Luteolibacter flavescens: one gene and its partners. The protein of the gene in region 4 binds, or shares a complex with, the protein of the main gene of each other region. Links are inferred from orthologs where the notes say so. Each region holds a gene or a part of one and is shown on either strand. Other genes may lie near its edges. The genes, in order: OKA04_RS21895, nuoD, nuoB and OKA04_RS01460.

Evidence for each region.
Region 1: the proteins of OKA04_RS01460 (region 4) and OKA04_RS21895 are in contact, whole or in part, in a cryo-EM structure (PDB 6KHJ), measured with the Thermosynechococcus vestitus proteins. The link is inferred for Luteolibacter flavescens from one-to-one orthologs. Residues at the interface, in WP_126985484.1 of Thermosynechococcus vestitus: Gln8, Lys26, Trp29, Leu30, Pro33, Met34, Met37, Leu38, Leu83, Ile84, Phe85, Lys86, Glu87, Asp88, Val89, Leu90, Pro91, Ala92, Thr100, Ala104, Val107, Ile108, Phe111, Leu112, Tyr114, Ile115, Ile125, Ser126, Leu128, Phe133; in WP_126986108.1 of Thermosynechococcus vestitus: Gly6, Tyr7, Glu8, Tyr9, Phe10, Gly12, Phe13, Leu14, Ile16, Cys17, Ser18, Pro21, Ala24, Leu25, Ala27, Ser28, Leu31, Arg32, Pro33, Ser35, Arg40, Leu41, Thr42, Thr43, Tyr44, Glu45, Ile51, Gly53, Ala54, Trp55.
Region 2: the proteins of OKA04_RS01460 (region 4) and nuoD are in contact, whole or in part, in a cryo-EM structure (PDB 6ZJN), measured with the Thermus thermophilus proteins. The link is inferred for Luteolibacter flavescens from one-to-one orthologs. Residues at the interface, in WP_096411122.1 of Thermus thermophilus: Ala224, Glu225, Gln226, Glu227, Ala295, Trp297, Phe298, Arg299; in WP_223903221.1 of Thermus thermophilus: Pro35, Ser36, Asp139, Gly141, Ala142.
Region 3: the proteins of OKA04_RS01460 (region 4) and nuoB are in contact, whole or in part, in a crystal structure (PDB 6Y11), measured with the Thermus thermophilus proteins. The link is inferred for Luteolibacter flavescens from one-to-one orthologs. Residues at the interface, in WP_096411122.1 of Thermus thermophilus: Arg36, Val44, Arg45, Met46, Gly47, Pro48, Asn49, Arg50, Val51, Leu57, Gln58, Ala61, Asp62, Ile64, Lys65, Ile67, Phe68, Lys69, Glu70, Ile72, Val74, Glu223, Ala224, Glu225, His233, Thr234, Glu235, Tyr236, Ser237, Trp241; in WP_096411117.1 of Thermus thermophilus: Arg16, Glu17, Gly18, Leu24, Leu27, Val28, Trp30, Gly31, Arg32, Asn34, Ser35, Trp37, Thr54, Asp55, Ala56, Asp59, Ala61, Arg62, Phe63, Gly64, Glu66, Val67, Phe68, Arg69, Ala70, Ser71, Arg73, Gln74, Ala75, Asp76.

The regions. Positions count from the first base shown.
Region 1 is NZ_JAPDDS010000017.1:69,461-76,309, reverse strand. What follows is about bases 1,624-4,389. They hold OKA04_RS21895 (NADH-quinone oxidoreductase subunit A), read right to left. Parts: upstream 3,311-4,389; coding sequence 2,936-3,310; downstream 1,624-2,935. Other genes in these bases: OKA04_RS21885 (aspartate 1-decarboxylase), read right to left, coding at 3,907-4,254; OKA04_RS21890 (hypothetical protein), read right to left, coding at 3,431-3,739; OKA04_RS21900 (hypothetical protein), read left to right, coding at 2,553-2,891; OKA04_RS21905 (ribose-phosphate diphosphokinase), read left to right, coding at 1,624-2,401. In the rest of the region: OKA04_RS21910 (sugar transferase), read left to right, coding at 1-1,397; more of OKA04_RS21905, read left to right, coding at 1,475-1,623; rpmB (50S ribosomal protein L28), read right to left, coding at 4,399-4,662; OKA04_RS21875 (DnaJ domain-containing protein), read right to left, coding at 4,785-5,321; OKA04_RS21870 (HesB/IscA family protein), read right to left, coding at 5,318-5,683; OKA04_RS21865 (patatin-like phospholipase family protein), read left to right, coding at 5,771-6,592; OKA04_RS21860 (polysaccharide deacetylase family protein), read right to left, coding at 6,565-6,849. UniProt on the Escherichia coli protein: NDH-1 shuttles electrons from NADH, via FMN and iron-sulfur (Fe-S) centers, to quinones in the respiratory chain. The immediate electron acceptor for the enzyme in this species is believed to be ubiquinone.
Region 2 is NZ_JAPDDS010000001.1:97,641-104,659, forward strand. The notes cover bases 2,499-5,434. They hold nuoD (NADH dehydrogenase (quinone) subunit D), read right to left. Parts: upstream 4,623-5,434; coding sequence 3,375-4,622; downstream 2,499-3,374. Other genes in these bases: OKA04_RS00380 (NADH-quinone oxidoreductase subunit NuoE family protein), read right to left, coding at 2,499-2,616; OKA04_RS00385 (thioredoxin-like domain-containing protein), read right to left, coding at 2,647-3,357; OKA04_RS00395 (sugar phosphate isomerase/epimerase family protein), read left to right, coding at 4,768-5,434. In the rest of the region: OKA04_RS00370 (DUF418 domain-containing protein), read right to left, coding at 1-424; NADH-quinone oxidoreductase subunit NuoF, read right to left, coding at 592-1,998; more of OKA04_RS00380, read right to left, coding at 2,029-2,498; more of OKA04_RS00395, read left to right, coding at 5,435-5,649; OKA04_RS00400 (alpha/beta hydrolase), read left to right, coding at 5,663-6,541; OKA04_RS00405 (Lrp/AsnC family transcriptional regulator), read left to right, coding at 6,602-7,019.
Region 3 is NZ_JAPDDS010000007.1:71,752-78,569, reverse strand. Bases 3,080-5,814 are described here. They hold nuoB (NADH-quinone oxidoreductase subunit NuoB), read right to left. Parts: upstream 4,848-5,814; coding sequence 4,311-4,847; downstream 3,080-4,310. Other genes in these bases: trpA (tryptophan synthase subunit alpha), read left to right, coding at 5,644-5,814; OKA04_RS13790 (Uma2 family endonuclease), read left to right, coding at 4,973-5,590; OKA04_RS13800 (NADH-quinone oxidoreductase subunit C), read right to left, coding at 3,734-4,303; OKA04_RS13805 (rhomboid family intramembrane serine protease), read right to left, coding at 3,080-3,674. Outside these bases: OKA04_RS13820 (hypothetical protein), read right to left, coding at 1-132; OKA04_RS13815 (polyribonucleotide nucleotidyltransferase), read right to left, coding at 264-2,429; rpsO (30S ribosomal protein S15), read right to left, coding at 2,618-2,875; more of OKA04_RS13805, read right to left, coding at 2,970-3,079; more of trpA, read left to right, coding at 5,815-6,438; dapF (diaminopimelate epimerase), read left to right, coding at 6,483-6,818. UniProt on the Escherichia coli protein: NDH-1 shuttles electrons from NADH, via FMN and iron-sulfur (Fe-S) centers, to quinones in the respiratory chain. The immediate electron acceptor for the enzyme in this species is ubiquinone.
Region 4 is NZ_JAPDDS010000001.1:338,679-345,622, forward strand. Bases 3,965-6,825 are described here. They hold OKA04_RS01460 (complex I subunit 1/NuoH family protein), read left to right. Parts: upstream 3,965-4,695; coding sequence 4,696-5,955; downstream 5,956-6,825. Other genes in these bases: OKA04_RS01455 (NADH-quinone oxidoreductase subunit G), read left to right, coding at 3,965-4,683; OKA04_RS01465 (NuoI/complex I 23 kDa subunit family protein), read left to right, coding at 5,967-6,533; OKA04_RS01470 (NADH-quinone oxidoreductase subunit J family protein), read left to right, coding at 6,582-6,825. Also shown: OKA04_RS01445 (SUMF1/EgtB/PvdO family nonheme iron enzyme), read left to right, coding at 1-2,258; OKA04_RS01450 (OsmC family protein), read left to right, coding at 2,251-2,658; more of OKA04_RS01455, read left to right, coding at 2,926-3,964; more of OKA04_RS01470, read left to right, coding at 6,826-6,944. UniProt on the Escherichia coli protein: NDH-1 shuttles electrons from NADH, via FMN and iron-sulfur (Fe-S) centers, to quinones in the respiratory chain. The immediate electron acceptor for the enzyme in this species is believed to be ubiquinone.

The DNA of each region.
Region 1 (6,849 bases), on a different replicon or contig from region 4:
GACGCAAACAGGCCTTTTCGATCCAGGCGCTCCAGCTTCTGGATGCCGCATTGGTCTGGCTGGGCTTTTGGCTGGCGTCCATCCTGCGCGATCCCATCCGCGAGGCCTTCGGGCTGGGGAAGATGGACCGCTCGATGCTGGCGGACATGAGCTGGGTGCTCTACATCGCCGTGCCCTTTACCCCGCTGGTGCTGGAGCATTTCGGCTTCTACGAGCACATCCGCCGGAAATCCCGCCACAAGGCGCTGCAGCAGATCATCAAGGCGCTGGCCGTGATGGGCCTGGTGCTCGGCCTCATCTCCGTTTTCTCCCGTCTGCCGGAGGCGAGCCGCCTCATCCTCGGCCTTGGTGCGCCGGTCGTCGCCTTCCTGCTGCTGCTGCGCGACCGCATCACCAAGAAGCGCATGGTCATCCTTGATCGCGACGAGGGTCGCCGCGAGCGCGTCGTGCTGGCCGGATCGCCGGAGGACCTCGAAGAGCTGATCCAGGAGCTCGATCCCGAGTCGATCGAAGGCTGGAATATCGTCGAGCGCTTCGACCTTTCCTCCCGCCCCGTGGAGGATCTCTACGAACTCCTGAAGGTGGAGACCGTGGAGCGCGTGATCTTCGCCACCCGCCGCACCGCCTTCGACAAGGTGGCCCAGGCGGTGGAGGCCTGCGAGCTGCAGGGCGTGGAAGCGTGGATCGCCGCCTCCTTCATCCGCACCCAGATCGCGCGGCCCGTTTTCGACTCCATCGGGAACAAACCGATGCTCGTCCTGCGCTCCACGCCGGAGCTGAGCTGGGAGCTTTTGACGAAGGAGGCCTTCGACCGACTGGGGGCGCTCACCCTCATCATCCTCAGCTCGCCGCTGTGGCTCATCGCCGCCTTGGGCATCCGCCTCACCAGTCCGGGGGCTCCGGTTTTCTTCTGCCAAAAGCGTGCCGGGCACTACGGCAAGCCCTTCCGCATGTGGAAATTCCGCACCATGGTGCCGAATGCCGAGGCCCTGCTCGACAAGATCAAGGCCGAGCACGGCAATCACATGGAAGGTCCCGTCTTCAAGCTGGACCGCGACCCGCGCGTCTTTGCCTTCGGCGGCTGGCTGCGGAAGCTGAGCATCGATGAGCTGCCGCAGCTCCTCAATGTCCTGACCGGCGACATGAGCCTGGTCGGCCCGCGCCCTCTGCCGCTCTACGAGGTGGCCGCCTTCTCGGAGCTGGCGCACCGTCGCCGCCTGAGCGTGAAACCCGGCATCACCTGCGAGTGGCAGGCAGGCGGCCGGAACAAGATCACAAGCTTCGAGCAGTGGGTGGAAATGGACCTCCGCTACATCGACAACTGGTCGCTGTGGCTCGATTTCAAGATCCTGCTCAAGACCATTCCGGCCGTCCTTTTCGGCAAGGGCGCGAAGTAATTCCTGCCAGCAGGGAATTCCGCCTTGAGGAATGAGGCGCTACCGGCGGACGATGCGCCCCGCCCCGCCGCTCCTGCATGAAACTCATCAGTGGAACCGCCCACCGCGCGCTCGCCGAGCGCATCGCCGACAATCTTGGCACCCAGCTCGCCGACGTCCATGTGACGGCGTTTCCGGACGGTGAGACGTTCGTCAAGATCAACGAGAACATCCGCGGCGACGATGTCTTCATCATCCAGCCGAGCTGCCCTCCATCGAATCACAATATCATGGAGCTGCTCATCATGGTGGACGCCGCCCGCCGCGCGAGCGCAGGCCGTATCACCGCCGTGATGCCTTTCTTCGGCTACGCCCGCCAGGACCGGAAGGACCAGCCGCGCGTGCCCATCACCGCGAAGCTCGTCGCGAACCTGCTCACCTCCGCCGGTGTCGGCCGCGTGCTGACCATGGACCTGCACGCCCCGCAGATCCAAGGCTTCTTCGACATCCCCGTCGATCATCTCTACGCGAAGCCCGCGCTGATCCACTACCTGCGCGACCGCCATCCCGATACCTCGAATCTCACGGTGGTCTCGCCCGATGTAGGCGGCGTGAAGATGGCACGTGCCTACGCCGACGCGCTGGGCGCCGACCTCGCCATCGTGGCGAAGCACCGCATCAGCGCCACCCGCGTGGAGGCGATGAATGTGATCGGTGACGTGGAAGGCCGCGACGTGATCCTCATCGACGATATGACGGAGACCGCCGGCACCCTGACCGCCGCTGCCGAGATCCTCGGCAAGAACGGCGCGCGCCGGATTTTCGCCTGCGTCTCCCACGCCGTGCTCGGCGATCTCGGTCGCGAACGCATCAAGGACTCCGTGATCGAGGAGATCATCACCACCGACTCCGTGCCGCAGGCATCGGGCGAGAAGGTGCAGGCAGTGGGCATCGCGCCGCTGCTGGGCGAGGCGATCCGCCGCATCAATGGCGGCCAGTCCGTCACCTCGCTCTTCGAGGTCTGAAAAGCTGAGAAATCATTTCCGAACGCCGCACGGAGTCATCGCTCCCTGCGGCGTTCTTGCGTAAGGGAAAGGAGGGGAGGGGACTCCGCGCCGACGAAAAAATAGCACGCTGTTCCTTTCACCCGGGCCCGGGACGCCGTAGGCTCCCCGCATGCTTGCTTCCCTGAAAGACAACCTCGCCTCGGCCGCCGCGAAGAACCTGCTCTCCGGGAAGATGGAGCGCTACGGTCAGGTGCTGGACCTGAGGATCCGCAGCAAGGAAAAGACTCTCGCGCTGGAGATCATGCTCACGGGCGAAAGCTCGGAGATCCGCGTGGAAGTCGGCAGCTACCGCATCGTCGCGGGCGAGGGCGGAAAGCTTTTGCTGGTGGTGGAGACCGTCACCGCCTCCCGGGAGTGGCTGCAGCTCGTCCTCGAGGACTTCGTGGTCGGCCAGCCGATCCCGATTCCCGCGGTCGCCTCGATGGCGCTGGGCAAGCCGGATGCGTGAGGATTCGCAAGCGTGTCCGGTTCAGCGCCGGTCACGCGGAGCGATCAGTTCTTCCAGGTCAGCGCGCCCTTCTTGAGCGCATAGACGTAGGCCACGGCCAGCACGCCGGCGAAGCCTGCCATGGACACCAGCGGGATCGCATTCCCGCCGGCCACGAGGTCGCGGAATTGCACGGCCCATGGATACATGAAGACGACCTCGATGTCGAAGATCACGAAGAGCATCGCCACCAGGTAGAACTTCACCGAGAAGCGCGGCGCGCCATCGCCCACGGGGAGCATGCCGCACTCGTAGGCGCTATCCTTCGTCGCATTCCGCCGGGCGGACTTCCCGAGCAGCACGCTCAGCGTGAGGCTCACCGCCGCGAAGCCGATGGCCACGAGGATCTGGACGAATACGGGAAGATACTGGGACGACATCCGGCCTCCGGTTTAAAAGTCGGCGCGGGCCATGGACAGAAAAAAAACCCGCGCCGGATCACGGCGCGGGTTCTTCTCAAAAGGGAGGGCAAACAACGGGTGCTCCGGGCACCTCTTGGCTCAATCTTCCTGCTGCTGGGCGAGATACTCGCTCGAAGCCTCGTGAACGCGCTTGGTTCCCTTGTACTCCTTGCCGATCTTCTCGACGAGGCCACGGGTGACCAGGTTCTGCAGTTTTTCGTAAGCGCGCAGGCGAAGCATTTCTTCACCGCCGCTCACGGCGTTACGGACCTTGAGGTTGTCGAACACCCGTTCGAACAGGTCATTGAAGCCAAACACCTTGTCTTCCGCGAGGACGTTGCAGAGTTCATCCGTGACGTGATCAGGAAGCCGGCGTGAAAACCGGGTGCGTTTCGTGGTGGTTGCCATAGCGGCGCGATCATAGCAGCGAAATGCTGCGCGCGCGACTCCAAAAAGGGCCTGCTATTCAAAAAAGTCCTTAATGTTTCTCAAGTAAATAATTTTAAGCAAATCGTTTCCTTGAGCCCGCTATGGCGTCGAAACCGCGTTTAAAGCGGTTCTCTGAGGGTTTTCCCTCAGCGTCCGTCGCGGAGAATCCGGTTTTCCTCGTCGAGGACCACCTTTTTGGCGAGCACGGGCGTATCGGACAGGCCGAATGCCATGATCGCGACGCGTTCGCCCTTCTTGATGCGATGGGCGGCGCCACCGTTGATCAGGATGTTTCCGGTGCCGGGGGCTCCGGGCTGGACGTAGGTCTCCAGGCGGTTGCCGGAGGTGATGGAGGCCACGAGGACCTTTTCACCTGCCCACAGGCCGACGGCCTCCATGAGGTCGGTGGGGATCTCGATGCTGCCTTCGTAATCGACGTCGGCGGCGGTGATCATCGCCCGATGGAGTTTTGATTTGAGCACCTGATGGAGCATGGCGGGCGGGAAGAAAATGGCGCGCTCCCCGGGCGTCAAGCGGCAAGCAACAAGAATTTTCCGGACCTTCCCGGGCAGACGCAAAACGGCCCGGAGTTTCCTCCGGGCCGCCTTGGATGAAAATTCAGATTCCCAGGATCGGGATCAGAGCAGGCCTGCGTCCTTGAGGGTCGCGTAGGCTCCGTTCTTGTTGATCGTCTTGATGGCCTTGCAGCTCAGCGTGAGGCGCACCCAGCGGTTCAGCTCGGGGATCCAGATACGCTTGGACTGGAGGTTCGGAGCGACCTTGCGCTTCACGACCTTGGTCACGTGACGACCGATACCGCCCTTTTTCTTGGCGAGACCGGAACGATTGATTTTGCCGCCGGAACGGACTCGGCTTCCTCGGATGCTGCAGACTCGGGCCATGGTAGGAAAGGGGTTGCTTACGCGGGGCAGGGAGAATGGCCGGGCGGACCAAAGCGTCAAGGCAAATTCTTTGGAGAAGATTCAAGACTTGGAGACGCAAGACGCAGGATCAGGCATGATGATTACCAGAGACTCGCGAAGCGGGATTTGAGCTCGGCCTGCCATTTTTCCAGGAATGCTAGGTCTCGCGCGGTCCGCCAGGGGTCGCCGTGGCCTCCTTCGATGGCTGCGAAATGGGCTTCCTCCGCGGCCAAGGCGGCGGCCACCTCGTCCAGGGCGGCCTCCAGAGATTCGCGCGCCTGCTGCACGGCTGGCTCCAGCATCGCCTTCGCCAGCGTGCTCAGGGCGGCCTCGCGGCGCTTCGTCACTGCGTCGGCCTGCTGGAGTGTGGTGCCGACTTTTCCGAAGAGATCCACCAGCCCGGGCGAAATCGAGCCGCGCTCGTCGCCGGAGATCTCTTTCGCGGCCAGCCACGCGCGGAGCCGCTTCGAGGGACGGGAGAGCAGGGCAAATGCCTCCTGCACCCGGGCGAAGTCCTCGCCGCTGCCGCCCGCATCCGGGTGCTCGCGCTTGCCCGCCTCGCGGAAAGCGGCGCGCAATTCCTCCTCGGAAATCGCCAGCCGAGGCTCCAGCCCGAGCGTCGCGAAGGGATTCATCACGCGGCGAAGCTCTCCCCGCAGGAGCAGGTGACGATGGCGTTCGGGTTGCTCACCTTGAAGCCGCCCTGCTGGAGATCGTCCGACCAATCCAGCTCGCTGCCGCTGACGAAAAGCGCGCTCTTCGGGTCGATCACCACGTTCACGCCATTGCTGGGCACCATGATGTCGCGGTCGCGCGGGCCGTCCACCAGGTCCATCTTGTACTGGAGCCCGCTGCAGCCGCCGCCGATGACGGCGATTCTCAGTCCGCCGTCCGGGCGGCCCTGCTTTTCCAGCAGGCCGCGCAGGTGGGCGGAGGCCGCATCCATGACGCGGACCAGCTTCTCGTTCCCGATCTTGTAATTCACCGCCGTGGCCGACATCGCGCCGCGACCATCGCCTCGCCGCCGCCCGGTGAAAACTGAAAACTCGCCACGGCGGCGGGGATGCCTACTTTCCGCGCGCCTCCCATGGATCACCCAGTCACGCCCGGACTCGCCGTCGCCCTCGGATCATCCTTCCTCGGCTACTATGCCCATGCCGGCTTCCTGAATGGCTTGGCGGAGGTCGGCCTGCATCCCGCGCGCATCTCCGGGGCCTCGGCCGGGGCCATCGCGGGATCGCTGCATGCCGCCGGCATCCGCGGGGAGGCGCTGAAAAGTACGGTGCTCGATTCCGCGCTACGCTGGTCGTTTTTCGACTGGGCGGCTTTCCTCCGTCTGCCGGGGGTCTGCACCGCCTTCTGGTCCACCGGGCTTTTTTCCGGAAAGCACGCGGTGAAGAAATTCCACTCCATCCTGAATGGCGCGGACCTCTCCTCGCTGGTCTCGCCGGTCATGGACATCGCCGTCACCGATGCCGATCTGCATCGCACGGAGATCCTCCGCAGCGGCCCGCTCGCGGAGCTGATCGTCGCGAGTTGCGCCGTGCCGTGCCTCATCGGCATACAGCGGGTCGGCGGGAAGCGCTACCTCGACGGTGGCGTGGCCTGCGAGGCGCCCTTCGAGCACTGGCTGGATGACCCGGAGATTGACACCATCGTCGTCCACCGCATCCGCCATGAAGAAAACAGCGGCCCGGCGGTCTCGTGGGAGACCATCGCCACCGCCATCGGCGCGTCCCATCACACCGTGTGCAACGAGCTTCACCGCCACCGCACGGAACTCGCGCGGATGAAGGGCAAGCGCCTCATCGAGATCGACACCATCACGCCGACGCCCGGCATCTTCACCCAGGGCCGCGCGCCTCTCTGCTACGAGCGCGGCTACGAGTCCGGCAAGGCGGCGTGGTGATCGGGGGCTTCAGTCTTCTTCACGCGAGGGGTGCCGGATTCCAGCGCCTCCAAGACGCCTTTCATCACTCCCTGAGAGGTCATGGTCGCTTCGTGGAGTAGCAGGATGTCGCCATCCTTCACGCCGGTGACGAGGTCGCGGACGATGCCGTCCACGTCGCTGCGGATGGTGTCGTAGGCGCGCTTGCGCCAGCCGACGAGTTCCAGGCCGAGGTCCTGCAGCGCGGGGTGGGTGAACCAATTCCGGTGGCCCGCGGG
Region 2 (7,019 bases), 240 kb from region 4 along the record:
CACCGCTCTCGTGGAAGGCCAACGTCAGGATGACGTGGGCGGCAATGGAGATCAGGGCGATCGCAAGGACGACGCCCGCAAGCGTGCGGGCTCTCCATCCGAGCAGGATGGGGGAGAGCAATCCGAAGATCCCGTAGACCGCGAGTATGTCACCGGGCCACAGCAGGATCCCGTGGATCACCCCGGCAGCGAGGAGCAGGACCATCCGCCAGCGAATGAACGGGCCGAAGGCGAGTCCTCGTGACGCAGCCCGTTTCTCCTGAAGCGCGAGACCGACGCCGAAGAGGAAGGCGAAGATGCTCATGAACTTCCCGGAGACGAGCCAAAGAAGCACGGTTTCCGCGACTTCATTCCAAGGCCCCGGATGATGGAAGTCCTCGGAAGGATAGAGAAAGGAGACGAGCGGGAACTTGAATCCCGACATGTTTGCAAGCAGCACGCCAAAGAGCGCGAAACCGCGGAGTGCATCTAACAGGACAATCCTGTCCTCCGTCCCGACCGGTCGGAAGGAAGCTTCGTCACTTGAAAGCGGGAAGCCCGGGGGAGGGATGGGAGAGGTTTCCACCCGGGCCGCAGCCTCCGATGGTTCTGTCACGCGTGCTGCAGGTAGCGCCGCTGGGCTTCGGCCTCCGCGTTCTGCGGGACTGCGTCGTTCTCCGGCTTGGTGTCGGCGATGAGTTCGTCGCGGAATTTCGCGATGATCGCTTCCACCGGCCAGGACGAGGCTTCACCGAAGGCGCAGATGGTGCGGCCGTCGATCTGGTAGGCCACGCTCTCCAGCGTCGCGACGTCCTTTGGCGAGGCTTCGCCGGCGACAATGCGGTCGGAGATCTTCTTCATCCACATGGAGCCCTCGCGGCACGGCGTGCACTGGCCGCAGGATTCGTGGGCGTAGAAGGTGTTGATATTGTTGAGCACCCACGAGATCTTCCGGGTGTTGTCGAGGACGATGACCCCGCCGGAGCCGGCCATGGTGCCGCAGGCGGCGAGGGAGTCGAAGTCCATCGGGATGTCCCAGAAAGAAAGCTTCAGGTCGGAACCTTCGGGGCCCTTGCCCTTGAGGGTGAATTCTTCCTCGCAGCGGAGAATCTTGGAGGAAGAACCTCCGGGGATGACGGCTTTAAATTCGCAGCCGTCTTTCGGCCCGCCACACATGTCGTAGAGCAGTTCGCGCATGGTCACCTTGCCGACTTCGACTTCGAAGTAGCCCGGCTTCTTCACGTCGCCGGAAACGCAGAGGATACGGGTGCCGGTGTTGTTCTTCACTCCGAGCTTCGCGTATTCGTCGCCGCCCATGCGGACGATGTGCTTCACGTGGCACAGCGACTCCACGTTGTTCACGATGGTCGGGCACATGTAGAGGCCCAGCGCTGCGGGGAAGTAGGGCGGCTTGATGCGCGGGTAAGCGCGCTTGCCCTCAAGCGACTCGATCAGGCCGGTCTCCTCGCCGCAGATGTAGGCGGCGGCACCGCGGTGAACGTAGATTTCCACGTCAAAGCCGGAGCCGAGGACGTTCTTGCCGACGAAGTTCTTCGCACGGGCCTCGGCGATGGCATTCTCTAGGATGATCGCAGCGCCGGGGAATTCCTCGCGGATGTAGATGTAGGCAACCTTCGCGCCGACGGCGAAGCAGGAGATCACCATGCCCTCGATGAGCTGGTGCGGGTCCTGGTGCAGGATGTAGCGGTCCTTGAAGGTGCCGGGCTCGGACTCGTCTGCATTGCAGATCAGATAGACCGGCTTCGTGTTGTTCGGCGGGATGAAGGTCCACTTCAGGCCGGTGGGGAAGCCTGCACCGCCACGACCGCGCAGGCCGGACTTCTTCACCTCCTCGGTGATCGCCTTGGGCTCCATGCCCATCGCCTTCTTCAGTTCCTCGTAGCCGCCATCGCGCAGGTAGCAGTCGATGGACGGGTCCCAGCCCTCGCGATCGACGTTCTTGAAGATGAGTCGGTATTCGCGGGAGTCGGGCTGCTTGCCGGCTTTGTAGGTGATCATGGGAAGTGCCGAGTGATCAGGGAAAGGGTATCAGTGAGAAGAGTGGCCGTCGGCGTATTGGTCGAGCAAGCCCTGGGCCTTCTCCGCGGTGACGGCCTCGTGGAAATCGTCATTCACCAGGCAGACCGGAGCAGTGCCGCAGGAAGCGAGGCACTCGGCGAACTCCACCGACCACTTGCCGCAGGGCGATACGGTCACGGGATGATGGTGGGCATCGGCGTGCGAGCGGTCGATGCCAGTCAGTTCGCAGAGTTTCTCCATCAACTCGTGCGAGCCGCCCATCGCGCAGGAAAGCGTGCGGCAGACGCGGAAGTGGACCTTGCCCGGAGCCGACTGGCGGAAGCCGGGGTAGAAGGTCACGACTTCCAGCACCTTCACAGGCTGGATCGCCAGACGCTCGGCGACCCATTCGATCGCCTCCGCGGAAATGAAGCCGTGATGGTGCTGGATGAAGTGGAGCAGCGGCAGGACTGCCGAGCGCTTCTGATCCTCGGGAAACTGGGCGAGGCGCTGGTCCGCCTCGGCTTCAAGCGCCGCCGTCGGCACGAAAGGCGGGTAGAACTTCGAGCCGGGCGTCTCCGGCGAGGCGACGTTTTCTGCGAGGATCGAGGCGGACATGTTGGAAATGGGACGTCGGGAGACTGGCTGTCACTCCTTCAGGAGCGTTTCGAGGTGGTTCATGACCACGTGGGGGCCCTTGTATTCTTTGCCCTCGTAGCTGGACTTGAGGATCTTTCCTTCCAAGTCGGTCAGCACCAGGTTCGGAATGCCGCCGCCGGGATGAGCGACCGACTTCTTGAATTTCTCGGTCTTCGAGAGCTTCAGGTGAGGCCAGCTCATCTTCTTCTCGACGGCATAGCCTTCCATGGCGTCCTCATCGGCGTCGCTGGTGACCAGCACGATTTCAAAGGTGTCGTTGCCCGGCTTGTTCTTTTCGTAGAACTCGACGAGCGATGGAGTGAACTTCTGGCACGGGCCGCACCAAGAGGCAGTGTAGTAGAAGAGATAATACTTCGTCGGCTTCGCCGTGAGTTCATACTTCTTCAGGGACTTGCCCTCCAGCTTCACCAGGTTGCCGTCGAGGTCCTTGTCAAAGACGCTCGGCTTGGCCTCTCCCGCGGGTGCAGCGGCGGGCTTCCATTCCTCCAGACGCTTCTGGTCTGCGTCGGCGAGGTCGGAGAGCTTCAGCGTCACGGACTTGCCGTTGCGCATCTTGAATTCACCGGCTTTCTCGCCACCGGTCTCGGTGACTTTCACCAAGTCAAGTTCGGCGGTCTTGCCGTCCTTGTTGGTCCACTTTTCGAATCCGGCGAAGGAAACACCGGCCATCAGGATGCTGAGGAGGATCGTCTTTTTCATAACGAATCACTTATACGTCAGCGATCACATTCGCCCATCACGAAATCGAGCGAACCGAGCACGGCCGGGACGTCAGATATCATGTGGCCGGGCAGCAGCACGGAGAGCGGGGAAAGATTGCAGAAGGAGGGGCTGCGGATTTTCAGGCGATGCGGCACGCCTCCACCCGTGGAGTGGATGTAGAAGCCCAGCTCGCCCTTCGGGTTTTCCGCGCCGAAATAGACCTCGCCTGGAGGCGCGTCGATGCCCTGCGTGGCCACGATGAAGTGGTGGATCAGCTCCTCCATCGACATCAGCACCTTCTCCTTGTTCGGCAGGATGCTTTTCGAGTCGGCCAGGTTCACCGGGCCCTCTGGCATGGTGTCGAGCACCTGGCGGCAGATCTTCACCGACTGGCGCAGCTCTTCCATCCGCACCTGGTAGCGGGCGTAGCAGTCGCCCTCGTCCGCCACGATCACGTCGAAGTCATACTTCTCGTAGCCGAGGTAGGGGCGGTCCTTGCGCAGGTCGCGGGGCACGCCGGAGGCGCGGAGATTCGGGCCGGTGAGGCCCCAGGCGATCGCGGACTCCTTCGAGATGATCCCGATGTCGCACATGCGGTCGCGGTAGATCTTGTTCTTGTCCAGGAGCTTGGAGACTTCCTCGATGGTCGCCTCGCACTCGGTCAGGAACTTGCGGACGGACTGCTCGAAGCCCGGAGGCATGTCGCGGAGCTGGCCGCCGACGCGAGTGTAGGAGGTCGTGAAACGCGCCCCGGTGAGCTGCTCGCAGAGATTGTAGATCTTCTCCCGCTCCGTGAAGGTGTAGAGGAAAACGGTCATCGCACCCACGTCCATGGCGCAGACGCCGACGCCGAGCAGGTGGGAGGAAATGCGGGCCAGCTCGCAGCACAGCACGCGCAGGGCCTGGCCACGGGGTGGCAGCTCCCAGCCCATCAGCTTCTCCACGGCGCAGGCGTAGGCGACGTTGTTCGCCAGCGGTGCGAGGTAGTCCAGCCGGTCCGTGTAGGGCACGAACTGGTTGTAGTGCATGTTTTCCGCGATCTTCTCGTCGCCGCGGTGCAGGAAGCCCACGTCCGGGTCGGCCTTGGTGATGATTTCCCCGTCCAATTCCAGGATCAGGCGCAGCACGCCGTGCGTCGCGGGGTGGGATGGTCCCATGTTCAGGACCATCTTTTCGCCCATCAAGTCCGTCGTTTCCTCGTGGTACTCGGCGGCCTTCGTGGCCACGTCGGGGGCTTGGTATTCGGTCGTGGAGCGGCTCATTGGGTTATTCCCGGCCCCGGAATCAGGCCCCAAGGAAGCCCCTCGGGCAAGGCAGTTTGTGAAATTTTTCACAAAGTCCGTGGCATGCGGCAAATGCCGACGCGCATGCTTGCCATGGCGGGCTCCCGCGGCGAGCTTCGACACCATGCAACGTCGCACCTTCTTGCGTTCCGCCGTCGTCTCGTCGCTCGCCCTGACTCCCGCCAGCCAGTTGCTCGCCGCGCTGGCCCCGGATAACAAGTACCGCAAGAACATCGGCATCCAGCTTTACACCCTGCGCGATGCGCTCGGAAAAGACACTGCCGGAACCCTGAAGGCCGTCGCGGAAGCGGGCTACAAGCAGGTCGAAGCCTACGGCTTCCCGAATTGCCAGCCATTGATCGACGGGGCGAAGTCCGCCGGTCTGGTGCTGAATTCCACCCACTTCGAGTGGACCAGCGTGACGAGCCCGAAGGATGCCTCGATGAGCGACTTCCAGAAAACCCTCGAAAAGGCCAAGGAAGTCGGGCTCAGCCACCTCGTCATCCCTTACCTGCATGACGGCGAGCGCAAGACGCTGGATGACTACAAGAAGGTCGCCGCGAACGCGAACAAGGCCGCGGAACTTGCCAAAGCCGCTGGCATCCAACTCGGTTACCACAACCACGCTTTTGAATTCCAGCCGAAGGAAGGCGGCAAGACGGGCTACGACGTCTTCATCGAGCAGTTCAGCAAGGACATGAAGTTCGAGATCGATATCTTCTGGGTGAAGGTCGCGAACCTCGATCCCGTGGAGCTGATCACTAAGCTTTCCGGTCGTGTTTCCCAGCTTCACCTGAAGGATCTCAAGGACGGGCTCAAGCTGCCGGAATTCGGTAACCTGCCTCAGGACGCCTTCAAGGAACTCGGCAACGGCATCATCCCGATGGAGCCGATCCTCGCCGCTGCGGAAAAGGCCGGTGTCGAAAATTGCCACGTCGAGCAGGACCAGTCTCCGGACGCCATGGCCAGCATCAAGCAGAGCATCGCCTATCTGGCGAAGCTCTGATACGGCTCCTCCCATGTGGAGGGCCTTCCTTATCCTCGTCACCATTTCCCTGACCGGCTGCCTGACCCGGCGTGCCGCGGACGTAATGACCGTGCCGCGGCGCGTGCTAGAGGCCGGTCATTGGGAAAAGGAGACCGCGACGAAGCCGGTGCGCTTTGACGTGGTCGCGGCGGATGGAGTGGTCATCTCTGCTTTGGAGCTACCGGCCGATCCTGCCGTGCCGAAGCTCGGCACGGCCTATCTTTTTCACGGCTTCGGGAATACGAAGGAGCAGATGCTCCCCGTCGCCAAGCGCCTGACCGCCGCAGGATTCCGCTGCGTCGCGTGGGATTCCCGTGGCCACGGCAAGAGCGGTGGTGAGCGCGCTAGCTACGGAATGCGTGAGGTGGACGACGCGCTGCGGGTGATCAAGGCGTCCCGAAAGCGGGATCAGCGGCCTCAGGGCAAGGACGTTTTCTGGGGCTACTCGATGGGGGCGGCGGTCGCGCTCCAGACCCTGCCGCGGGACTCGCGAGCCGAGGCCGCGGTGCTCCTGGCGCCTTTTGCCGATCTATCCCAGATCATGCGTCATCATGCCCGTCAGATCTACAGCGGTGCGATGGTTCCTTTTCTGCCCTGGGTGCGCTCGGATGTTCGCAGCGCCGCGGGCTTCGATCCCAAGCGGATCAAGCCAATCGAAAGCGTCCACCGCACCGATGCCCGGCTGCTTTTCATCCACGGTGGACGCGACGGCGTGATCCCGCCCGACCAGTCGGCGCAGCTCCTTTCCGCCTGCGCCGAGGGGCAGGGGAGACGGCTGCTGCTGCCGGATCTCGGTCACGGCGATGTGATGTGGAGTCTCCCGGAGCCCGCCTACCGGACTGCCGTCGATTTCCTGATGACGAAGGACTGACGTGTCACGCCGTCCACGGGTCTTGCGGAGGGCGGGCAGCCTCGCTAGAACGCCGCCGTCATGTCGATCGACCCGCTTCTCCAGCTCCTCCGCCAACAAGCCCGCTACAGCCATCAGGAACTCGCCGAGGTCCTCTCGCTGTCGGAGGAGGAAGTCCGCTCGCGCCTCGCCGAGTGGGAAAAGAACGGCACCATCCTGGGCTATCAGGCGGTCATCAATCCCGAGGCCGCAGGCGATGTCGATGTGTCCGCCTTCATCGAGGTGAAGGTCACTCCGGAACGCGGCGGTGGCTTCGACCGCCTCGCCATGCGCATCGCCCGCTTCGATCAGGTGGTGAGCTGCTACCTCGCCAGCGGCGGATACGACCTGATGGTGGTGGTGGAAGGCAGCGACCTCCGCGAAGTGGCCCGCTTCGTTTCCGAAAAGCTCAGCACCATGGACGGCGTGATTTCCACGGCCACCCATTTCCGCCTGAAGA
Region 3 (6,818 bases), on a different replicon or contig from region 4:
CCCGACAGCCCCGGCAGCAATGAAATGGATGGTAACGAAATGGCGCTCGCGCTCGTGCTTATGCGCTTCCAGATGCCGGTTCGATACGAAAAGAGCCATCACCGCCAGCAGGACAGCGAGAGAAAGGAACAAGATGGAACGCTTGAGAGACATCGCTCTTTCCGTTCTTAGCCCAAAGCTCGAGCCCCTTCAAGGTCAACGGTCCTGACAAAAAAGCCCGGCCTCCCTTTCGGAAGACCGGGCCTTTGTCAGATCAATCTAGCTTACGCTTCGGGAGCGGCAGGTGCCGGGGCGGCAGCGCCTTCGGCTTCGGCAGCCTTGGCCTTTTCGTCGCGGAGGACGGCCTTGCGGCTCATCTTCACGCGGCCCTTTTCGTCCACGCCGAGGCACTTGGCCGTGACCATGTCGCCCTTCTTGACGACGTCTTCCACCTTCTCGGTGCGGCCTTCGGCCAGCTCGGAGACGTGGATGAGGCCATCCTTGCCGGGGAGCACTTCCATGAAGGCGCCGAAGTTGGTGATGCTGACCACCTTGCCGGTGTAGACCTTGCCGACTTCGATTTCCTGGAACATGCGCTCGATGAGCGACTTCGCGCGCAGCAGTCCTTCTTCCTTGGAAGCGTAGATGTGCACGGTGCCGTCGTCCTCGATGTTGATCTCGGCACCGGACTCGGCCTGGATGCCCTTGATGTTCTTGCCGCCAGGCCCGATGAGCTCGCCGATGCGGTCGGCCGGGATCTTGACGGAGACGATGCGCGGGGCGTGCGGGCTGAGAGCCTGCGGGCCGGAGACGGCATCGGTCATCTTGGCGATGATCGTGGAGCGGGCAGCCTTCGCCATGTGGATGGCTTCCTCGAGGATCGAGAGCGGCAGGCCCGGGAGCTTCAGGTCGAGCTGGTAGCCGGTGACGCCGTCATCGGTACCGCAGAGCTTGAAGTCCATGTCGCCGTAAAAGTCCTCGGAGCCGATGATGTCGAGGAGGGCCTTGTGAGCCTTCATCGTGCCATCTTCGTTCCACTCGGTCACGAGACCGACGGAGATACCACCGACGGGTGCCTTCAGCGGGACACCGGCGCAGAGCAGCGACATGGTGCCGGCGCAGACGGTGGCCATCGAGGTGGAGCCATTCGACTCCATGACTTCCGACGAGACGCGCATGGCGTATGGGAAATCCTCGACGTCCGGGATCACCGGGGCAATCGAGCGCTCGGCGAGGGCGCCGTGGCCGATTTCGCGGCGGTTCAGGCCACCCATGCGGCCGGTCTCACCCACCGAGAACGGAGGGAAGTTATAGTGAAGGATGAAGCGCTTGCTGTCCTCACCACCGGCGTAGTTGTCGAAGAACTGCTTCTCGTCGGCCGGAGCCAGCGTGCAAATCCCGAGGGCCTGCGTCTCGCCACGGGCGAAGATCGCGGAGCCGTGGACGCGTGGCAGGCTGTTCGCCTCGGCGAAGAGCGGGCGGAGATCGCCCACCTGGCGACCATCGGCGCGGAGGCCCTTCTCCATGATGGAGATGCGGAATGCCTTCTTCTGGATGTATTCGAAGACCTGCTCCACGTCGAAGTCGGTGGACTCCGGGTAGCGGGCCTTGATAGCGGCTTCCACTTCGTCGCGGAGGGCGCCGACCTTCTTGCCACGCTCGACCTTCGACGGTGCGTAGATGGCGTCTTCGATGCGGCTGCCCGCGATCTCGTAGCCGACTTCGAGGAGCTCGTCCTTGGCGACGGTCAGGGCGTATTCGCGCTTCTGCTTGCCGGCGAGGCGCACCAGCTCTTCCTGGGCGGCGACGAGCTTCTGCACTTCAGCCTGGGCGAAGTGGAGGGCCTTGATGAAGTCTTCTTCCGGCAGCTCGTTGGCGGCGCCTTCGATCATGATGACGTCGGTCTTGTTGCCGACATACACGAGGTCGAGATCGCTCTCGGCGCGCTCGTCGAAGGTCGGATTCACGACAAACTGGCCATCCACGCGACCGACGCGCACCGCGCCGATCGGGCCGGCGAAGGGGATGTCGGAGATCGCCAGGGCGGCGGACGCACCGTTCATCGAGAGGATGTCGGAGTCATTGATCTGGTCCGCGGAGAGGAGCAGCGCGACGATCTGGGTGTCGTAGAGGTAGCCCTTTGGGAAGAGCGGGCGCAGCGGACGGTCGGTCATGCGCGAGGTGAGGATCTCCTTCTCGGTCGGGCGACCTTCGCGCTTGAAGTAGCCGCCCGGGAACTGGCCGGCGGCGGAAGCTTTTTCCTTGTACTCCACGGAAAGCGGGAACCAGGTCTGGCCTGCCTTCACTTTGGTTTGCGACACGGCGGTCACGAGGACCACGGTTTCGCCGCAGGTCACGACGACGGCACCGTCGGCGAGCTTTGCGATTTTCCCCGTCTCGAAGGTGATGGGGTTCGAGCCGACCTGGCTCGTGACTGTATGGATGTTCATCTTGTCTGTCTTTCAGTATGGGTGCCTCCGGCGACATGCCGGTGGCGGTGTTAGGTTTCGGACAGACCCCAAAATGGAAGAAAGGGATGGAAGGGCTGTCCGATGACGGAGGGGAAAACGTTTCCCGGTACCCGTCGATTCAAGCGCGACGGCCACGGGGTGAACCGTGGCCGTCGGGAGAAAGGGGCTTACTTGCGGAGGTTGAGACCGGCGAGCAGCTTCTGGTAGCGCTCTTCGGAGTTTGCCTTCACGTAGTCGAGCAGCTTGCGGCGCTGCGCGACCAGCTTGAGGAGGCCGCGGCGGGACGAGGTGTCCTTCTTGTGCAGCGTGAGGTGCGCCGTCAGGTGGACGATGCGCTGGGTCAGCAGGGCGACCTGATAGTCTGCGCTGCCGGTGTCGGTTTCGTGGGCCTTGAAGTCCGCGACGTTGATGGTGCTTTCGCTCATTGATGTATTTGATTCAGTCCAGTCACCTTGACCGGTCCGCCCTTGGTCGGGACCGCGGAGGAAACCCGATTCCCCGGGTATTGCAAGCACGGATTCAGGAGTCGGCGGCAGACTCGCGACGGGCGCGGGCTTTTTGTAAATCCGCCAGACTCACCCGCTTCCCCATGCCCCGGCGCGCCATCAGCCACCCCGCCAGCGCCCCGCCGAAATGGCAGGCATGTGCGACGGTCAGCTCCCCCTGCGGCATCCACGGCACGGCGGCGGCGAGGATTCCCGAGGCGATCAGGATTCCGAGGCCCAAGTTCTTCGCGGAGATCCGGATGAAGGCCATCCGCGACTGCGGGGACGACGTGGTGTACCACAGCAGCAGCGCGGAAATGCCGCCCGATGCCCCCACCAGCGTCATGTCCGGCATCGGCTGGGGCAGCAGGAGAAAGAAGGCACCGCCTGCCAGCACCCCGGCGATGAAAACCCGCGCGGCGATCTTCCAGTCCGCGATCCTTTCCACCCGCATGCCCACACTGACCAGCAGCAGGGCATTCAGCAGCGCGTGCCACCAGACCCCGTGGACCAGCGCATGGCTGGCGATCTGCCAGAGCCATCCCTTTAGAATACCATCCCGACTCAGACCGAGAGTTTGATAGACCTCCGGGACACCCTCCGATCCACCGAAGAGCGCCAAGACACCCTCGATGACCAATAGCAGCGCCGCCAAACCGAGCGAGAACCGGGCGGAGCGAAAATCCTCCCACCACCATTTCAGCCGCTCGCTCCGTCCGGGCACGAACGGAGAATGCATGACCGGGGCGAGGTGGAGAGTCGAAAAAGCGGCGGAGCGGACAGCAGGATTGCCTTACTTCACTTCACCACGCGGGCGCGCGGCTCGCGCTTCACAGAGTCATTCGTGCCGGGGCTGGTCACAAAGGGACCACCCTCCAGCGGGGCGATGCCGGTGAAGGCCACGTCCGGCATTTCGCTCGGGCGACCGGCCAGCGGGAAATCCTTCCGCAGCGGGTAGAAGGGATAGCCCTCCCACATGAGGATGCGGCGCATGTCCGGGTGGCCGGTGAAGCGGATGCCCATCATGTCATAGACCTCGCGCTCGTGCCAATCCGCACCTACCCAGAGGTCGGTGGCGGTGGGCACTTCCTCTTCCTCGGAGACCTTCGACTTCACCCGCAGGTGCTTCGAGTCGTCCACGGTGACGAGTTCATAGACCATTTCGAACCGGGGATCCTCGCCGAAGAAATCGAGGCTCGAGATGTCGATGATCATCTCATAGCCGAGTTCCTTCTTCGCGGTGGCCAGCACGTCGTGCAGCACGCCGAGCTTCACCGAAATGGTGTGCTCGCCGCGGAACTCCTTCGTTCCGACCACGTCCGCACCGAATTTTGCGGAGAGCTTTTCGATATCCTGGGCAGCGGACATGGGAAAATCAGGCAAGGTCCTCGATGAATTCCTTCTTCTGGTTCGACAGCGCGGGATCGGCGTCGATCTTCGCCTGAAGCTTCATCAGGCCCTCGATGAGCGCCTCGGGCCGTGGCGGGCAGCCGGAAATGTAAACGTCCACCGGGATCAGGCGGTCGATCCCCTGCAGCACGGCGTAGGAGCGATACATGCCGCCGGAGGAGGCGCAGGCACCCATGGCGATGCACCACTTCGGCTCCGGCATCTGGTCCCAGATGCGCTTCACGGCGAGGGCCATCTTGTAGGTCACGGTGCCGGCCACGATCATCACGTCGGCCTGGCGCGGGGAAAAGCGCATCACCTCCGCGCCGAAGCGGCTGAGATCGAAGCGGCTGCACGCGGCGGCCATCATTTCGATGGCGCAGCAAGCGAGTCCCATCGGCATCGGCCACATGGAGTTCTTCCGCATCCAATTCATCGCGGCATCCACACGCGTGAAGATGATATTGCCCTCGATCTTGGAATCGTAGGCCGCGTGGGCGGTCTGGGTTGAATCGCTGACCATGGTCGTGCAGGCCGACGATGCCCCTCCCCCGCCCGGCTCTCAAGCTCGTTTGTGAAATTTTTCACAAGCTCACCCGCCAAGCTGCCGCCTTGCCTTGGGCCGACGGGAGGCTATTATCAGCCACGATGGCAGTTCTTGAGAAAGTCGGAATCCCGCCCCTACAGGCTGGCGACGTCCTTTCGCGCGCCGAATTCGAGCGCCGCTACGCTGCGATGCCCAATCTCAAGAAAGCGGAACTCATCGACGGCATCGTTTATATGGCCCCTCCTGTCCGAGCCGATCACCACGGCATTCCTCACGTCGATCTCGCCACGCTTTTCCGCGTCTACTCTGCCAGACACGACGGATTGAAAGTAGCCGACAACAGCACGGTCCGCCTCGACATGCTTAACGAGCCCCAGCCGGACCTACTGCTAATGCGCGAGGGCGGCCAGGCGAAGATCGATGCCGACGGCTACGTCTGCGGGGCACCGGAGTTGGTGGCGGAGATCGCCTCCAGTTCGGCCGCCTATGACCTTCATCAGAAAAAGCGGGCCTATCTCCGGGCTGGCGCTCTGGAGTATCTGGTGTGGATCGTGGCCGAAAAGCGCGTCGTCTGGTGGCAACTCCAAGGAGACGAGTTCGTCGAGATTGCCCCTGCAGCGGATGGATCGCTGGAAAGCCCGAATTTCCCCGGACTGGTCATTGATGTAGAGGCATTAGTCGCCGGGGACTTTGCGAAAGCCTTGGCCCGGCTTGCCTGAGTCTTCCTCCGCGCTTGTCAGGGACCTACAGGCGGACAAGTCTCCGCGCGCCCATGAATCGCATCGACGCCGCCTTTGACCGGCTCCGCTCGGAAGGAAAGAAAGCCTTCGTCGCCTATGTCGCCGCTGGCGACCCGTCCTTCGAGGCCTCGCTGGAGGTGATCAAGGCCCTCGCCGACGCCGGATCGGACGTGATCGAGCTGGGACTGCCGTTCTCCGATCCTCTTGCAGACGGCATCGTGAACCAGATGGCCGCGGATCGCGCGCTGAAGGCCGGCATGACCACGGCGCGCTCGCTGGAGCTGATCCGCAAGTTTCGCGAGACGCACCAGACGCCGATCGTGCTCTTCACCTACCTGAACCCGATTTTCAACTACGGCTTCGATAAATTCCACGCCGATGCCGCCGCCGCCGGTGCGGATGGCATCCTGCTGCTGGACCTGCCACCGGACGAGGCCCGGGAAAATGACGACCTCGCCCGCGGCGAAGGCCTGAATCACATCCGCCTGATCGCCCCGACCACCCCGGAGGACCGCATGAAGCTGCTGGCAGAGAGCGCCGAGGGCTTCATCTATGCGCTCTCCCGCACCGGCGTGACCGGTGCCCACGGAGCCCCCTCCGAAGGCCTCAGCGAGCTGGTCGCGAAGATCCGCAAGGACGCGAAGGTGCCGGTCTGCGTCGGCTTTGGCATCACCACGCCGGATCAGGCGACCATGGTTGCGAAAGCGGCGGACGGGGTGATTGTCGGCTCGGCCATCGTGAAACAAGTCGAGCTCAATCCCGACCGCGCCGCCGGAGCCGTGCGGGACTTCGTCACCCCGCTCATCGCCGCGACGAAGGCGGTGTGAAGGATCTCAGATCCAAAATTTCAAATTTCACATTCAGATCTCCCATGCTCCTGCATTTCTACAAGATGAACGGTGCCGGCAACGACTTCGTTGTCGTCGATAACCGCGACCTCTCCCTCTCGCTGACGAAGGACCAGATCGAGCACCTCTGCGACCGCCATCGCGGCGTGGGCGCGGATGGCCTGCTGGCAGTCGAGCCCGCGGAGAACGGAGCCGATTTCAAATTCCGCTATTACAATGCCGACGGCGGCGAGGCCGAGATGTGCGGGAATGGTGCGCGCTGCTTCGGTCGCTTCACGGCGGCGCTCATGGAGGGTGAGCCGGAGCGCGTGACCTTCGAGACCATCGCCGGAACCCTCGCTGCGGAGTTGGTGGAGGAT
Region 4 (6,944 bases):
AGCGCCTCGACACGGAATTCTGCATCGATGTGGGCGTCCGCCTGGCGGAGGCCCTGCGGCACCTGCATGACAATGGCTTGGCGCACCGCGACGTGAAGCCGGCGAACGTCATTTTCGTCGGCGGCAAGGCAAAGCTGGCGGACATCGGGCTCGTCGCCGCGCGCGGCCAGCGGACCTTCGTGGGCACCGAGGGCTTCGTCCCGCCGGAGGGTCCGGGATCGGCGCAGGCGGACGTCTATAGCCTCGGTAAGGTGCTCTACGAGATCGCCAGCGGCAAAGACCGCATGGACTTCCCGGAACTGCCGGACGACATGCCGCCAAAGCTGGAGCGGAAGCGTTGGCTCGCGCTGAACCAGATCGTCTGTGACGTCTGCGAGCCCCAGCTTTCAAAGCGAAAGGTTTCATCCGCGGGAGAGCTGGCCGATGTGCTGCGCCGGTTGCAGGAAGGGAAGCGCCGGAAGCGGCGTCGCCCGGTGGGTGCATTTTTCGCCACGGTTTTCACGGCTGCAGCCCTTGTCTTCGGCACGTGGGAGGCCTTCAAGGGCAGCCCGTGGATGAGCCTGCCGAACCAATTCGCGAATCTCCTGCCGATCAACGGATCAGGCGACGAGACCCCGGTGGAAAAGAAGCCGATCCCGGCGCTCATCAAGATCAACAGCCGTCCCGAGGGCGCCGTGGTGGTTGCCTCCGATGGCGAGGTACTGGGCACGACGCCGACCGACCTGCTCAATTCCTACGTCGGGGAGCAGGTCTCTTTCCGCCTGGACAAGGACGGCTACGGTTCCGTTCCGCTGGATGCGGTGGTGCCCGCCTCGGCTGCGGAGGAGCCGCTGTTGTTGGAAGCCGAGCTGAAGATCTTCTCCCCGCCGCAGCCGAACGAAAACTGGGTCGATCACCTCGGGCAACGCTACGGCCCGGTGGGAGAGGGGCACCAGAGCCGCCGGCCGGTGGGGAAGGACGAATGGGATCGCTATCTTGCTGAAAAGGAACGACCCGGCGATGTCGCCGAGTTTGTCGAAGTCGAGGAAGACGGTATCAAGCGCAAGATCGTCGTGACCAGCGAGGGTGAGGCGCAGGCATTCTGCTGGTGGCTGGCGGAAAGCGGCATCCGGGACGGTTTCCTCACCGTGAATCATCGCGCGCGTCAGTTGATGGACCTCACCTTTGCCAATACCGGCATGAGTGAGCGTGCCCGGAAGGAGAATTTCCGCCCCTTCCGCTGCCGGGTGGAGCCCATTCCCTACGCCTGGATCACCGTGACGACCGAGCCCTCCGGCGCGGAGGTCTTCCTGAAAACGGCGGAGAATTCCTACAACTACGTCATCGGCACGACCCGCGGGCCGCTCACGACGGATCCGCTGCGTCCCGGCGATCACGAGTTGCTGATCCTGCTGGAGGGCTACAAGCCGCTGTCCAAGAAGGTGACCCTCAAGGAAAACGAGCGGCTGGATCTTCACCTGAAGTTGGAACTGAACAACAGCGTGGTCATGGAGAAGCCTTGGGAAAACGGGCTCGGGATGAAATTCGTCCCCATGGGCACCGACCTGATGGCGTCCATCTGGGAGACCCGGGTGAAGGACTACGATGCTTTTGTCCGCGCGAAAAACCTGTCTGCCCCGGCCACGGATTTCCAGCAGGGGCCGGATCATCCCGTGGTCTTCGTTTCCCGCAAGGATGCCGAGGACTTCTGCGTCTGGCTGACGGAGGTGGAGCGGAAGCAGGAGCGACTGACCCAGGTGCACGAGTATCGCCTGCCCACCGACTACGAGTGGAGCATGATGGCGGAGCTGAAGGAGCAGCCCAACGTCTCTCCAGCCCGGCGCGACACGCAGCGGGCAAAGGTCTTCATGTGGGGTGCCGCGTGGCCGCCCGGGGCAGACGGAATGAAGGTCGCGAACCTGGCCGATGGCAGCGCCACCATCCTCGTCAGGAGCGAGCGGACCATCTCGGGATACATCGATGGCTTCGAGCGGACGGCGCCGGTCGGCTCTTTCCCTCCGAATTCTCTGGGGATCTACGACCTGTGCGGGAATGTCCACGAGTGGGTCTCGGACAATTACAGTCCGTCATCCTCCTCCGGCGTCCTGCGCGGCGGCGGGTGGAATACCTATCAGCCGCAGAATCTCTACATCGGCGCGCGGAATACCCAGCCGCCGGACTTTCGCGACAGCATCTACGGCTTCCGCGTCGTGCTTGCCAAAGTCCCGCCGATCCCGGAAACCACGCCTGCCGAAGAAGGCATCGAAACCGATGGTTGAAATCAAGATCGACTACCAGGGAGACCTGCACTGCTCCGCCCTCCACGTGCCCTCCGGCACCACGCTCGAGACCGACGCGCCGGTGGACAACAACGGCCGCGGCGAGTCCTTCTCTCCCACCGATCTCGTCGCCACCGGCCTCGGCGTCTGCATGGCCACGGTCATGGGCATCGTGGCAAAGCGGAAGGAGATCCCGCTGGAAGGTCTGAAGGTTGCCGTGCGCAAGCACATGTCCACCGACACGCCGCGCCGTATTTCCAAGCTGGAGGTCGATCTCGACATGCCGCTGCCGGCGGATCACCCCGAGCGGAAGATGCTGGAGAGCGCTGGTAACGGCTGTCCCGTCCACCACAGCCTGCACCCGGACATCGAGGTGGTGCTGAACTACCGCTGGCAGTGATTTGACCGGGCATCCCGGCTAACAGTTTTCGGAGCGGGGCTGGGGATTCTCCTGCTCCGTTTTGCTTTTCTGGAGGTTTCACAAAACGTCGCCGGACGATTTTGGCGGCTATTTTGACCGCAATCGGTCGGTGACGCGTTGGATTTGAGTCGATGCGTCCCAAAAAACTCCTGACTTTGTGAAATTTTTCACAAAGTGCGCTTGCCGCTCGCGAGGCGCTTTTTCATAGTCCGCGTCGCCCGGGGTTTCCCCATGCACTCCCTGCCCATGAGTGATCAAGCCGCCACTGCCGAAGCCAAGCTTCCGAAGGATCTCGCCGCCGAAAAAGGCCTGGTCAACGTGCAGATCGACGGGGTTTGGCTCCAGGTCCCGCGCGGCATGCGGATGATCGAGGCGTGCAAGCTGGCGAAGCAGGAAGTGCCGCACTACTGCTACCACCCGAAGCTTTCCGCTCCCGGCAACTGCCGCATGTGCCTCGTCCAGATGGGCATGCCACCGCGCCCGGCACCCGGCCAGGACCCCACCTATGATGCCGAGGGCTACCTGCCAATCGGCTGGATGCCCCGCCCGGTGATCGCCTGTGCGAACACGGTGACCGAGAACATGGGCATCCGCACCACGGGCGAACTGGTCGAGAAGTGCCGCGAGGGGGTGATGGAGTTCCTCCTCATCAATCACCCGCTGGATTGCCCGATCTGCGATCAGGCCGGCGAGTGCCGCCTGCAGGAGTTTTCCGTCGAACACGGCCGCGGCGAGTCGCGCTTCGTGGACATGAAGGTGAAGAAGCCGAAGAACGTGGACATCGGTCCGCGCGTCCGGCTCGATGACGAGCGCTGCATCATGTGCAGCCGCTGCATCCGCTTCATGGATGAGGTCGCGGACGATGCGGTGCTCGGCTTCACCCAGCGGGGCACCCACACCACGCTGACGGTCCATCCGGGCCGCAAGCTGGACTCGAATTACTCTCTCAATACCGTCGATATCTGCCCGGTCGGAGCGCTGACGTCGAATGACTTCCGCTTCCAGATGCGCGTCTGGTTCCTCAAGGAGACCAAGACCATCGACGTGAATTGCGGCACCGGTGCGAACATCGTCATCTGGACCCGCAGCAACAAGATCCACCGCATCACCCCGCGTCAGAATGACGACGTGAACTCGACGTGGATGCCGGATTCGCACCGCCTGAATTTCCACTACATCGACAGCGATGCGCGCCTCACCGAGCCGATGATCCGGGCAGGAGCGAAGCACCAGACGAACTCGTGGTTCCACTCGATCCAGACGGCAGCGGACGCGCTGAAGAAATTCCAGGGCGGCGAGATCGCGATCATCGCATCCGCTCGGATGACGAATGAGGAGCTCTTCCTCGTCCGCAATCTGGCCAGCGAGCTCGGCACCGGCCAATACACGACCGTCCCGCGCACTGGCGAGAGCGACGGCATCCTGATTTCCGAGGACCGCAACCCGAACACGACTGGCGCGAAGCTGGTGTGGCAGACTCCAGATCCGCACGGTGGTCTCTTCGCCATCCGCGAAGGCGTCCGCTCAGGCTCCATCAAGGCGCTGATCGTACTCGGCGAGGATCTTTTCGAGGCAGGCTTCACGAAGGACGATCTCGCGAAGGTCTCCTTCATCGTGTCCACCCAGCTCATCGCCGGTCCGACCGCGGAGGCCTGCGACGTGGTGCTGCCCGGTGCGGCATTTGCCGAGAAGCGCGGCTCCATGGTGAATGTCACCGGCCGTCTCCAGCGCCTCAATCGCGCCGTCGAACCCCTCGGCGATGCGAAGGACGACTGGGAAATCCTCCGCGACCTCACCCTCGCCATCCAAGGCACAAATCTGGCCAACGGCCCGGCGATGATTGAAAACGTCTTCAAGTCGATGGCCGAGGCCGTGACTGAATTCAACGGCCTGACCCTCTCGAAGATCGGCGATCTCGGCCTGCCCGTCACCGAAACCGGCGTGAAGATCCCGTTGCTCGAAAACGAGCGCGCACGCAAGGCCGCTGGCCTGATCAACGGCTAATCTCCCGCCTCCATGGACCTCGTCTCCCTGCTAGTCATTGTCGCCAAGGTCATCGGCCTGACCTTCATGGTCGTGCTGCCGCTGGTGCCGATCTCGGTTTATTTCGAGCGCCGGTTTTCCGCGATCATCCAGGACCGCGTCGGTCCGAACCGCGTCGGCGTGCCACTCACCCTGCTCGGTGCCAAGAAAGATTTCTCGTTCTTCGGTCTGATCCAGCCGATGGCAGACGGCGTGAAGCTCTTCTTGAAGGAGGACTTCACCCCGTCCCATGTCCGCAAGGCCTTCTACTGGCTGGCTCCCGCTCTGACGGTGGTGCCCGCGCTCGTCACCGTCTGCGTGGCCCCTTTCGGCGGTGACATCGTCGTGAACGGTGAGGCCCACAAGCTGGTCATCGCCGATCTTGATGTCGGCCCGCTGTTCATCTTCGCGATTTCCTCGCTGGCGGTCTATGGCATCACGCTCGCCGGCTGGTCCTCGAATTCGAAGTTCCCATTCATCGGCGGCGTGCGCTCCACGGCACAGATGATCTCCTACGAAATCGCGCTCGGCCTTTCGGTCGTGCCGGTGCTGCTCTACTACGGGGACCTCAATCTTTCCAACATCGTCGAGGAACAGTCGAAGAACGGCTGGCTCCTGCTCCCGCTGTGGGGCAACTCCGCCCCCTGGAACAACGGCGGCGACTACACCGCGTGGCTTTTCTGGATTCCGGCGATGATCGCCTTCGTGATCTTCACCACCTCGGTCTTCGCGGAGACGAACCGCATGCCCTTCGACCTTCCGGAGTGCGAAACCGAGCTCGTCGGGGGCTATCACACGGAATACTCTTCCATGAAGTTCGCCATGTTCTTCATGGGCGAATACGCCGCGATGGTCATCGGTTCGGCGATGGTCGTGACGCTCTTCCTCGGCGGCTGGTCGCTCGGTCCTTTCTTCGACAATTGGGCTGCCAGCCTCGAGATCGGCTCGGTGAAGATCGGAGGCTTGTTGAACATGGCCGTCTTCATGGCCAAGGTAGTCGCCTTCATCCTCTTCTTCATCCTCGTCCGCTGGACGGTGCCGCGTTTCCGCTATGACCAGCTCATGCGCCTCGGCTGGGTGATCTTCTTCGAAGCCGCGCTCATCAATGTCTTCCTCGCTGCGCTGGTCATCGCCGCGCCGCAATTCGGCCCTGCCGCCAGCATCGGCGGGCTGGTCGTCCTCGCCCTCGTCACCGGCGCCCTCGTCTGGTGCCTGAAGGTGTCCGAGAAAAAGTCCGCCCCGGTTTCCATCTAACTTTCCCACCCATGGCCGTCGTCAAAGTCACACGTCCGAAACTGAACGCGGGGGAGAAAATCTACCTCGGCGCGGTCATCAAGGGCTTCTTCATCACGATGAAGCACGCCGTCGATTCGCTGCGGGGCAAGTCCCGCGGCGCGAAGGACATGGAGTCCTCCGGACTCGGCGTGACCATGCAGTATCCAGAGCAGAAGTGGGACGAGCACCTGCCCGAGCATTACCGTGGCGCGCCCGCTCTGGTGACCGACGAGCAAGGCCGCGAACGCTGCGTTTCCTGCCAGCTTTGCGAATTCATCTGCCCGCCGAAGGCCATCAAGATCACCCCGAGCGAAATCCCGTCCGATGACCCTTGGGCGAAGGTCGAGAAGCGCCCGCTGGAATTCGACATCGACATGATCCGCTGCATCTACTGCGGCATGTGCGAGGAGGTCTGCCCGGAGCAGGCAATCTTCCTCCGCAAGGACTACGCGATCACCGGCCTGAAGCGCGCCGACATGGTGCACGACAAGGAGAAGCTCTACGAGATCGGCGGCAAGCGCGTCGGCCTCGTCAACAAGTGGAACGAGCTGAAGTAACCAACCGGCCAGTCCTCATTGGCCAACCGGCCCCAACTCTTCCCTTCCATGCCCGTTTACTTATTCTGGTTCTTCGCGCTCGTCATGCTGTTCGGCGGCGTGGCGGTTGTCGCGCTGCGGAATCCCGTCGCATCCGCCTTGTCGATGGTGGCCTCATTCGTCGGCCTTTCCGGTCTTTTCATCGGCCTGAATGCCTTCTTCGTCGGGATCATCCAGATCCTCGTCTATGCGGGCGCGATCATGGTGCTGTTCATCTTCATCATCATGCTCCTCGACCTGAAGACCGAGGAGAAGCGTGCGCCGAAGCTCGCACCGCTGCTTGGCGGGCTCGGCATCGTGCTGGCCTTCACCATTCAGCTCATCGGCATCCTCTCGAAGTCTCCGAACATCAAGGCCGAGCCGCTCGATCTC